2 regions of the Arthrobacter ginkgonis genome follow, and region 1 is predicted to be linked to the other one. Evidence: riboswitches for the same ligand, from Rfam matches in the RefSeq annotation. Region 1 holds a riboswitch; the other holds the start of a gene.
What was found. Region 1 has a riboswitch for S-adenosylmethionine ahead of ABD912_RS21015 (hypothetical protein). Riboswitches for the same ligand answer to the same signal wherever they lie in the genome.

Region 1 (4,403 bases):
TGACCGGTAAGCGCGGGGCAAGGCCCGCGCGCTAGGCCACCGCTGGCGCCACCTTCCGGGACAGTCCCAACAGCTCGGCGAACAGGGCCCGGTTCAGGGCGAAGCCGGAGGCCGCCTCGTCCACCAGCGCGTCGGCGCGGGCGTCGTCCACCGCGTAGGCATCCAGCTTGGCCCGGTAGCCGTCCTTGTACACCTTGGGCTTGTCGATGCCGTGGAAGGTCCACATGCTCAGGTGCTCCGGGACAATGCCGTAGTGGCGCGCGACCAGCCTGCCGATCGCCAGGCCACCGGAAAGATCCCCCAGGTAGCGCAGGTAGTGGTGCGCCACCAGGCGTGCCGGATCCTCCGCGGCCGCCGCGCGGATGCGCGCCGCATACTCCCGGGTCGCCGGAAGCGCTCCGGGCGCCGCGTCCAGCCCCACGGCCGGAACCAGGCCGGCCAGGTCCGCCTCGATGGACGGCAGCCGCTCAAGCCGGGGATCCAGCAACTCCGCCAGCAGGTCCCCCGCCCCGGGCCGCTCGCGCAGGGAGCGGCATTCCTCCTCCAGGGCGGAGTAGATGAACCGGTACTGGGACAGCAAGAGGGCGTAGTCCCGCGCGCTGCGGGTCCCCTCCATCAGCGTGGAGATGAATTCGGCGGACTCCGCCCGGGAGTGCTCCGCCTGCGTGGCGTGGCGCAAACGGGCCGAGAAGGTGGTCTCCGGGGTCTCGGTCATGGTGGGCCTCCCAATCTTTTCGCCATCATAGGCCCCCGCGGCCTTCCCCGCCGGGACACCCGGGCGGATTATGGTCGGGAGGATCACTCCGGCCGACGCATACCGCCTGATGAGAGGACCTTCCATGGCACAGCCCCTGCCCCGGAGCGGGAACTCCCCCGTTCCCCTGGACCAGCCGCTCTACAACGCCAGCTTCGGCCAGGCCATCAAACGGTTCTTCACCAAGTACGCGACCTTCTCCGGGCGGGCCAGCCGGAGCGAGTACTGGTGGGCCGCCCTGTTCAACGCACTGGTGGCGACCGTGGGCTCGATCCTCCTCGCCATCTCGATCGTCGCCACGGGAAATCCCCAGATGGACTACGAGCCGGACCCTGAGAACTGGCGGCCCGCCCCGCTGACGGTCGTGCTGATCGTCCTGCTGGCCGCCTACTCCCTCGCGGTCCTGATCCCCAGCATCGCCATCGCGGTGCGCCGGCTGCACGATGCCAACTACAGCGGCTGGTTCTACCTGCTGTCCCTGATACCCGGCGTCGGCGGGCTGATCATCCTCATCTTCATGGTGCTGCCCTCCCACCCCCAGGGCGCGCGCTTCGACGCCCGATCGTCATTGCCGCCGGCTTACCCGCAGGCCATGTAGGGCCTGCGGCCCGGTTCCGGGAGGCGCCTCAGCCCTCGGGGAAGATCTGCCCGACCGCCTCGCGCTTCTCCGCCTGGAACGCGTCCTCGGCCCGGCCGTAGGCCCAGTAGGCGGACAGGGACAGCTGCCTGCGGTCCACCGCGCGTTCCTCGGCAAGGTAGCGGCGCAGGTTTTTCACGACCTCCCGCTCGCCGTGCGCGAAGACCTGCACCCGCCCCTCGCGCCACGCTCCGGCCTCGACCGCTGCGGCCAGCACGGTGGAGTCGGGGGTGAACTCGCCGCGGTGCAGCCAGCGCAGTTCGACGCCGGCGGGCGCGGCGAGCTCCAACTCGTCCTCCGGGCCCGCGACCTCCAGATAGGCGACGCCCACGGCGTCGTCCAGCAGGGCCTCCAGCGCGACGGAGATCGCCGGCAGTGCCGACTCGTCCCCGGCCAGCAGGTGCCAGTCGGCGGACGGATCCGGCGCGTACATCCCGCCGGGTCCGTTGAAGCAGACCTTCTCCCCCGGCTGCGCCGCCGCGGCCCAGGGCCCGGCGATGCCCTCGTCTCCGTGGACCACGAAGTCGATCTGCAGCGTCCGTGCCGCCTCGTCGACGCGGCGGACCGTGTAGGTGCGGCGCACCGGCACGGCCTCCGGGCCCAGCTTCACGCGCAGTGCCTCCAGGTCGTACGGCGGTTCCAGTCCCAGCGCCGGATCGGCGAAGAGGATCTTGACGTACTTGTCCGTGGCGTCCTTGTTCTGGAACCCCGCAAACCCCTCCCCGCCCAGAGTCAGCCGCACCATGTGGGGGCTGAGGCGTTCGGTGGCGAGCACCTCGAGCACCACCTGCGGGCGGGCGGGACGTGGGGTGCGGGCGGCGGGTGCTGCGGTCATGGCGGTTCCTCTTCGCGGGCGTTCGGCGGGGACGTTCGGGACCAACCCGAGGTAAGGGTTGCCTAAAGCGTTCCTTCCCAGCCAATCCCACTCCGGCCCGCGAAGCAACTTGCGCGACGCTGGCGCCTTGGAGAATGGGATACCATTAGGAAAAGCTTCACGAGCTGCGGCCATGTTTGGGCTCCGACCCGACCGCACACCAACCCCATGCTTCACGGGTGGTTCGGATGACGAAGTGGTCTGGTGCAACACCGCTCCGGACAAGAGCAACGAAAGGTCCCCCATGGGCTATCCGATCCCCTCCGCCGGCGCCGAAGCGAACTGCACCCTGTTCGGGCGCGGGCACCGCCTCCACCTCCGGACCGTGGCCGGGGCCCTCCGCGATGCCACGGCATGGGAACGGATCACCAGCGTGGACGTGGACGTGGCCGAACAGGCAGTGCGGATGGTGACGTTCTGCGGGGAGCAGGTCCTGGCCTACACGCATGATGCCCTGGCCCTGGCCGAGCACGCCCGGCTGCTGGACTCGCTCGGACGGACCGGCCGCCGCGCCGAGCCGGTGTGGAACCCCGAGGCCGGGGTTTTGGGGATGCCCGCGGATCCGCGCCGCCAGGCGGGGCGCAGCTACCTCAGCCTGTCGTTGGAGCCCTTGGTCCCGTGTCCGCTGGACCACGACCCCGAGCTGGAGCGCTTCTTCAATGCGGTGACCGCCGACTTCGCCGAGTTCGACGCCGTCTAGGAGCAGCGGCCCCGCGGGCATCCCCAAGGGCCCGATCTACGACCCCGTGCCTTTCTCTGACAGGGCAGCATTGGCTGGCAGCGCGTCAGGGATCTCACTGGCAATGTCCGCGCTGGACAGGCCGGCCCCGGCCCGGACAGGATCCGGCAGCGGTCGGGGGGCAGCCGACGGTTCGGTACGTGCGGAGCCCGAGGACGGATGGGCCGCGACGGCCGCCGCGTGCTCGGCCAGCACCCCCGTCTGGTGGCGGATCTTCAGGCGGTAGAGGAGCGTGCCGCCAATCACGACGGCACCGACGAACAGCACGCCGCCCCACTGCAGGTACCACTCGAACGGCGGAACGGAGTTGTAGATCTCCTGCCGCGGCCAGATGAGGTTCAGGGTCATGGCCCCGCCCCAGAACACGGCCAGGATGTTCACCGGCAGGCCCCACTTGCCGAGGCTGAATCCGGCCTTGCCGGCCTCTTCCTCCTTGAGCGGCCACTTCCTCAGGAACCTGTTGCGCAGCATGGGCACGGTGACCAGCAGGTAGGACAGGTAGATCAGGACGATGCTGATGCTGGACATGATGGTGAAAATGGCCGGCTGCATCACGTTGACGATCAGCGGGATCACCGCGATGACACCGATGACGATGGCCGCCACGGCAGGCGTCCTGCGCACGGGATCGACCTTGCTGAGCTGCCGGCTGAACGGCAGGTTGTTGTCCCGGGCCATCGCGAACATCATCCGGATGGCGGCCGCGTGCACCGCCAGGGTGCACACAATGACGGCCACGACGATGCAGACCAGGAAGGCCTTGCCGAAGGGGCCGCCCAGCACCGAGAGCACGATGTACTGCAGGCCGCCGTCGGCATGGCCCACCTTCGGATCATTGAGGTCCGGAGCGGCCAGCAGCCCGCCGAGCAGGATCAGCCCGCCCAGCAGGAAGGAGGCGGTGACGGCGCGCAGGATGGCCTTGGGCGCGGTGCGCTTGGGGTCCTTCGTTTCCTCGCCGAGGGAGCTGGCGGTGTCGAAGCCGTACATGACGTAGCCCGAGGCCATGGCGCCGATCAGGAAGACGCCGAAGAACCCCAGCGGGTGCCCTTCCCCGTAGCCGGAGGTGTCCAAGAGGACTCCCGGGCCGCGGACCGCGTGCCAGAGCAGGGCCAGGATCAGCAGCACGGCCGCCACCAGTTCAACGAACACGCCGACGCTGTTGATGAGGGTCATGAGCTTCACGCCGAACGCGTTGATCAGCGTGGAGATACCGATCATGATGCTGGCCAGCAGCACGCCGTTGATCGCGAAGTCGTACTGGCCGGTGCCGTCGCCGACGATCTGGAAACCTGACCAAATCTGCGGCAGCGTGATTTGGAGGGCCAGCGCGACGGCGCCCAGGGCCATCATCGAGGACAGCAGCAGGAGCCAGCCCGCCAGCCAGGCGAAGGTGCCCGAG
Region 2 (4,403 bases), on a different contig from region 1:
CGGCGTGGACGGCCTCGATGCCGGTGGAGGCCAGCGTCTGCAGGGCCTCGCCGGGGGCCTGAAGCGATCCGGCGGTGCCATAGCCGGTGGTGACCAGCAGCGCGGGGCGGGTGCCGGCGGCGGCCGGGGTCCCGGCGTCGTTCGCGGAGACGACCGGGGCGTTGGCCAGTTCGAGGTAAACGCGCTCGGCGACGCCGCCCGGGGCGATCAGCGCGGCCCCGCGGTCGGTCGCCAGCGCGGGCTCGTCGAGCTGGACCCACTCGGCGCCGGCCGCGGCGAGCTGGGCGAGGATGCCCTGGTAGGCGGCCACGGCGTCGTCGATGCGGGAGAGCGGGTCGAAGCCTTCCGGCGCGCCGTCCTCCGGCTTGGCCAGCAGCAGGTAGGTGATCGGGCCCACGAGGACCGGGCGCAGCGTGGAGCCGGCGGCGCGGTGGCGGCGGACGATGCCGGCCAGGCGGTGCGCGACGGCCCGCAGCGGGGTGTCCGGGCCGATCTCCGGGACCAGGTAGTGGTAGTTGGTGTCGAACCACTTGGTCAGCTCCAGCGGCGGGCGCTGCCCGTCGCCGCGGGCCAGCGTGAAGTAGCCGGCCAGGTCCACGGCCCCGTCCTCGACGGCGAGGTCGGCGAAGCGGGCCGGGAGCGCGCCGAGGGCGGCGGTGGCATCAAGCACCTGGTCGTAGAGGGCGAAGTCGGCCGGGATCGAGGAGTCGGCGCGGTTCAGGCCCAGCTGCTCCAGGCGGGCGACGGTCGCGTCCTGCAGGGTTGCGGCGACGCTTTCCAGGCCGTCCTCGTCGAGGGTGCCGGCCCAGTGGGATTCCACGGCCCGCTTGAGTTCGCGGTTCGGGCCCAGGCGGGGGTAGCCGAGGATGGTGGCGGCGGGGAAGGTGTTGGCGGTGGTCACGGTGTGCTCCTGCTTCTCGGTGTGCTGGGGGTTCTCAGCGGGGTGGGGGTTGTTTTGGTGGTTCGGGTGGTCTTGGTGGTTGTCGGGGCCGGCGGTGCTCATACGGCGGCACTCATCGGGCGGCACTGAGCGGTCTGTCGGCCGGCTGGAGGTCCAGCTGGCCGGTGTCCAGCGGCACCGCGCGGGTGCCGGGCAGGCCCACGGCTTCGATCACGTCGAGCGAGCCGCGGTGGTCGTTGAAGGTGTACAGGTGCAGGCCCGGCGCCCCGGCGGCCAGGGCGGCGCGCCCCAGGCCGGCCGCGTGGTCCACGCCGATGCGGTGGCGTTCGGCGTCGCTGGAGGCCGTTTCCAGGCGGTGCAGCAGCTCGCGCTCGGCCGGAAGCCCGGTGAGGACGGAGAGCCGGCGCAGCCGTGCCACGCTGGAGACCGGGATGATGCCCGGGATGATCGGGATCGTGACTCCGGCCTTGCGGGCCGCCTCGACCAGCCGCTCGTAGTCGCCGGCCTGGAAGTAGACCTGGGTGATCGCGAAGTTCGCGCCGGAACGCTCCTTGGAGAGCAGCACCTCGACGTCGTGCTGGAAGCTCGGCGATTCCGGGTGGCGGTGCGCGTAGGCCGCGACGCCGACCGCCAGCCGTCCGCCGGCCAGCGCTGCGCTGTGCCGCCGCTCCACGTCGCGGATCAGCTCCACGAGGTAGCGGGCGAACGGCAGTTCGCCACGGAACGCCTCCGGATCCTGGGGCAGGTCACCGCGCAGGGCCAGCACCCCGCGCACGCCCAGGGACAGGAAGTAGCGGACCAGCAGGTCCAGGCTTTCGCGGGTCTCCCCCACGCAGCACAGATGGGCCAGCGGGCGCAACCTGGTGTTCTCGGTCAGGTGCCGGATCAGTTCCACGGAGGCCCTCCGGCGCTCCGGGGTGCCGTTGTAGGTGACGGACACGTAGTCGGGCCGGGAGGCCTCCAGCGCGGCCACGGTTTCCAGCACCGAGTCGCTGGCGTCACGGTGCACCGGCGGATACAACTCGTAGGACAACGACGGCGGTGCCGCCGTGGTGGGGGGTGGTGCCATGACTCTCCTCGTCGGTTTGAACGAGGGAGCGCATCGGCTAGCAAGCCCGGAAAATCAGCCGAAATCCCGAGCCGCGGCACGCCGAGGCCTCGAGGTGGTTTCGCTGATGCGTCTCCATCGCTTCTGGCGGTAGCACCGTTCCGAAGGACCCGCGAGGGGTGCCATCGGATGGTTGCTGCGGCGTCATCGATCCAGATCTCTCGGCCGCTCTTGATGGTTTGGTTCGACTATCTAAAACCGGAATCGGTGCCCCGTGCAAGCGCTCCGCGCCGAAACTGTCATGGAGCCTTTTATGACGAAACATGACGCCGAAAACGCCGCGCGGCGCGCTCCCAGCCCCGGTTCGGGAGCCGAAAACGCGCCGTGCGGCGTCTCGGGACGACATGTTTCGCGTCTGCCCCTTATTGCGTTTGGCCAAAGGACCGTGTGCCCCTTCTGCGTTTCACCAAAGGACGATGTCGGGTTTGGCGCCCAAACCCGACATCGTCCTTTGGTGAAACGCGTACCGGGAGCAGGAAGCCTTGGCGAAACCGGATCGTCCCGGCCAGGACCAGCCCCCGGCCCCTTCTCGGGGAGGGCTAGTCGCCCAGCCCCGGGGGGTTCAGCTCGGACTCGGCGATCCCTTCGTCGGCCAGGCCCCAGCGCTCGAGGACGCTGGCGTAGGTGCCGTTTTCGATGAGGTGGTTGATGCCGGCCTGTGCGGCTTCGGCCAGGCCGGAGCCCTTCTTCACCGTCACGGCGATGTTGGCCTTCTCCGGCCACCCGCCGGCGATGAGGCCCACCTGCTTGCTCTTGCCGTCCTGCGCGGCCTTGTACGCGGAGGTCGCGTTCGGCCCGAAGGTCGCGTCGGCCCGTCCGGACTGCAGCGCCAGCGAGGAGGCGGAGTCGTCGTCGTAGTACTGGAACTCGATCGGCTTCAGGCCGTTCTTCTTGTTCTCCGCGTCCCAGTCCAGCAGGATCTTCTCCTGGTTGGTCCCGGAGCCGACGATGATGCGCAGCCCGGCGACGTCCTCCGCCTTCTCCAGGCCGGTGATCGCCGAATCGCTCTTGACGTAGAAGCCCAGCTTGTCTTCGCGGTAGCTGGCGAAGTCGAACTTGTCCTTGCGTTCCTTGGTCACGGTGACGTTGGACAGGACGGCCTCATACTTGCCGGACTCCACGCCCAGCGGCCAGTCGGCCCACGCGACGTCGACGATCTCTGCCTCCAGGCCCAGCGAGTCGGCGAGCGCATGGGCGATGTCGACCTCGTTGCCCACGGGCGTCTTGTTGTCCGTGGCGTACACGGCCAACGGGGCGGCCCACGGGCTCACCGCGACGGTCAGCTTCCCGTCCGCGGACACCGATTCCGGGACCAGCGCCGCGGCCTCGGCCGACTTGTCCGAGGCGTAGCGCTGCTGGTCCGGGGAGAGGTCGAAGGCCTTGACATCCGACGCCGGGTTGGTGGCGGCGGAGGCTCCGGGGTCGGCGCAGCCGGCGAGGACGGCGGTCCCCAGGACGGAGACCAGCACGGCGGCGGGCAGGGCGGAACGGAGAGGGGATGTCATGGGGATGCCTTTCGATGGGGTGGCAGGTGGTGGGTGGTGCGGGCAGGCAAGCGGGGCTAGCGGGTGGCGGCCAGGGCGGCGGGCACCCCGTGGACTCGGGCGGCGAAGGGGTCCTCCGCCTCCCACAGGGTGGTCGGTGCCGCGGCCCGGACCGCCGGGATGACCTCGGCGGCGAAGCGTTCGAGGACCTCCAGCTGCTGGCCGAACGGCAGCGTGGTGGGCAGCGAGATCGCCTGGAGCGCGTGCCCGTACAGCGCGTGGTACTCCAGGATCTTCGCGGCCACGTCCTCCGGGCTGCCGACCAGGGACGGTCCCTCGGCGACGGCATGGTCGATGCTGCGGAACGGGGAGTTGTTGCCGGGCACGTCGCGGCCGGCGGTCAGGGCCTCGTAGACGGGGCCGAACTGCCGCTTGGCCTCGGCCGTGGTGTCCGCGAGGAAGATGCCGCCCGCCCCGGCGCCGGAAGCGATGTACCGGTGGGCGGGGTCGTGGCCGGCGGCGTCGTACCGTTCGGCGTAGTGGTCGATCAGCACCTTGTAGTTCTCGCGGGGCTGGATGGCGTTGGCGGTGAACAGCGGATCGCCCCAGTCGCCGGCCAGCGCCGCGGAGGCCAGGGAGGTCGCCGAGCCGTGCCACACGCGCGGCGCGCCCGCGTACGGCCGCGGCGTCGTCGTCGTCGGCTCCACCAGTGCCGGCCGGAACCGGCCCTCCCAGGTGACGCCCTCCTCCCGCCACAGCCGGCGCAGCAGCGCGTACTTCTCCGCCAGCAGGTCCCACTGGTCGGCCAGGTCCAACCCGAACAGGGGGTACTGCAGCACCTCGTTGCCCTTGCCGATGCCCAGTTCCAGCCGGCCGCGCGAGAGCTGGTCGATGGTCGCGTAGTCCTCGG

Region 2: it holds a riboswitch for S-adenosylmethionine, as region 1 does, so the genes downstream of both, ABD912_RS06465 (methylenetetrahydrofolate reductase) here and ABD912_RS21015 (hypothetical protein) in region 1, are expected to answer to the same signal.

The regions. Positions count from the first base shown of each region.
Region 1 covers NZ_BAABEO010000034.1:27,194-31,596, reverse strand. The annotation lists gene ABD912_RS21035 (DNA-3-methyladenine glycosylase I) at 1-3, shown strand, start outside; gene ABD912_RS21030 (biliverdin-producing heme oxygenase) at 32-715, opposite strand; gene ABD912_RS21025 (DUF805 domain-containing protein) at 840-1,352, shown strand; gene ABD912_RS21020 (siderophore-interacting protein) at 1,381-2,226, opposite strand; SAM riboswitch class IV at 2,382-2,499, shown strand; gene ABD912_RS21015 (hypothetical protein) at 2,510-2,965, shown strand; gene ABD912_RS21010 (APC family permease) at 3,002-4,403, opposite strand, start outside.
Region 2 covers NZ_BAABEO010000008.1:840,717-845,119, forward strand. The annotation lists gene metE (5-methyltetrahydropteroyltriglutamate--homocysteine S-methyltransferase) at 1-1,003, opposite strand, end outside; gene ABD912_RS06465 (methylenetetrahydrofolate reductase) at 1,014-1,970, opposite strand; SAM riboswitch class I at 2,082-2,190, opposite strand; gene ABD912_RS06470 (ABC transporter substrate-binding protein) at 2,549-3,514, opposite strand; gene ABD912_RS06475 (LLM class flavin-dependent oxidoreductase) at 3,571-4,403, opposite strand, start outside.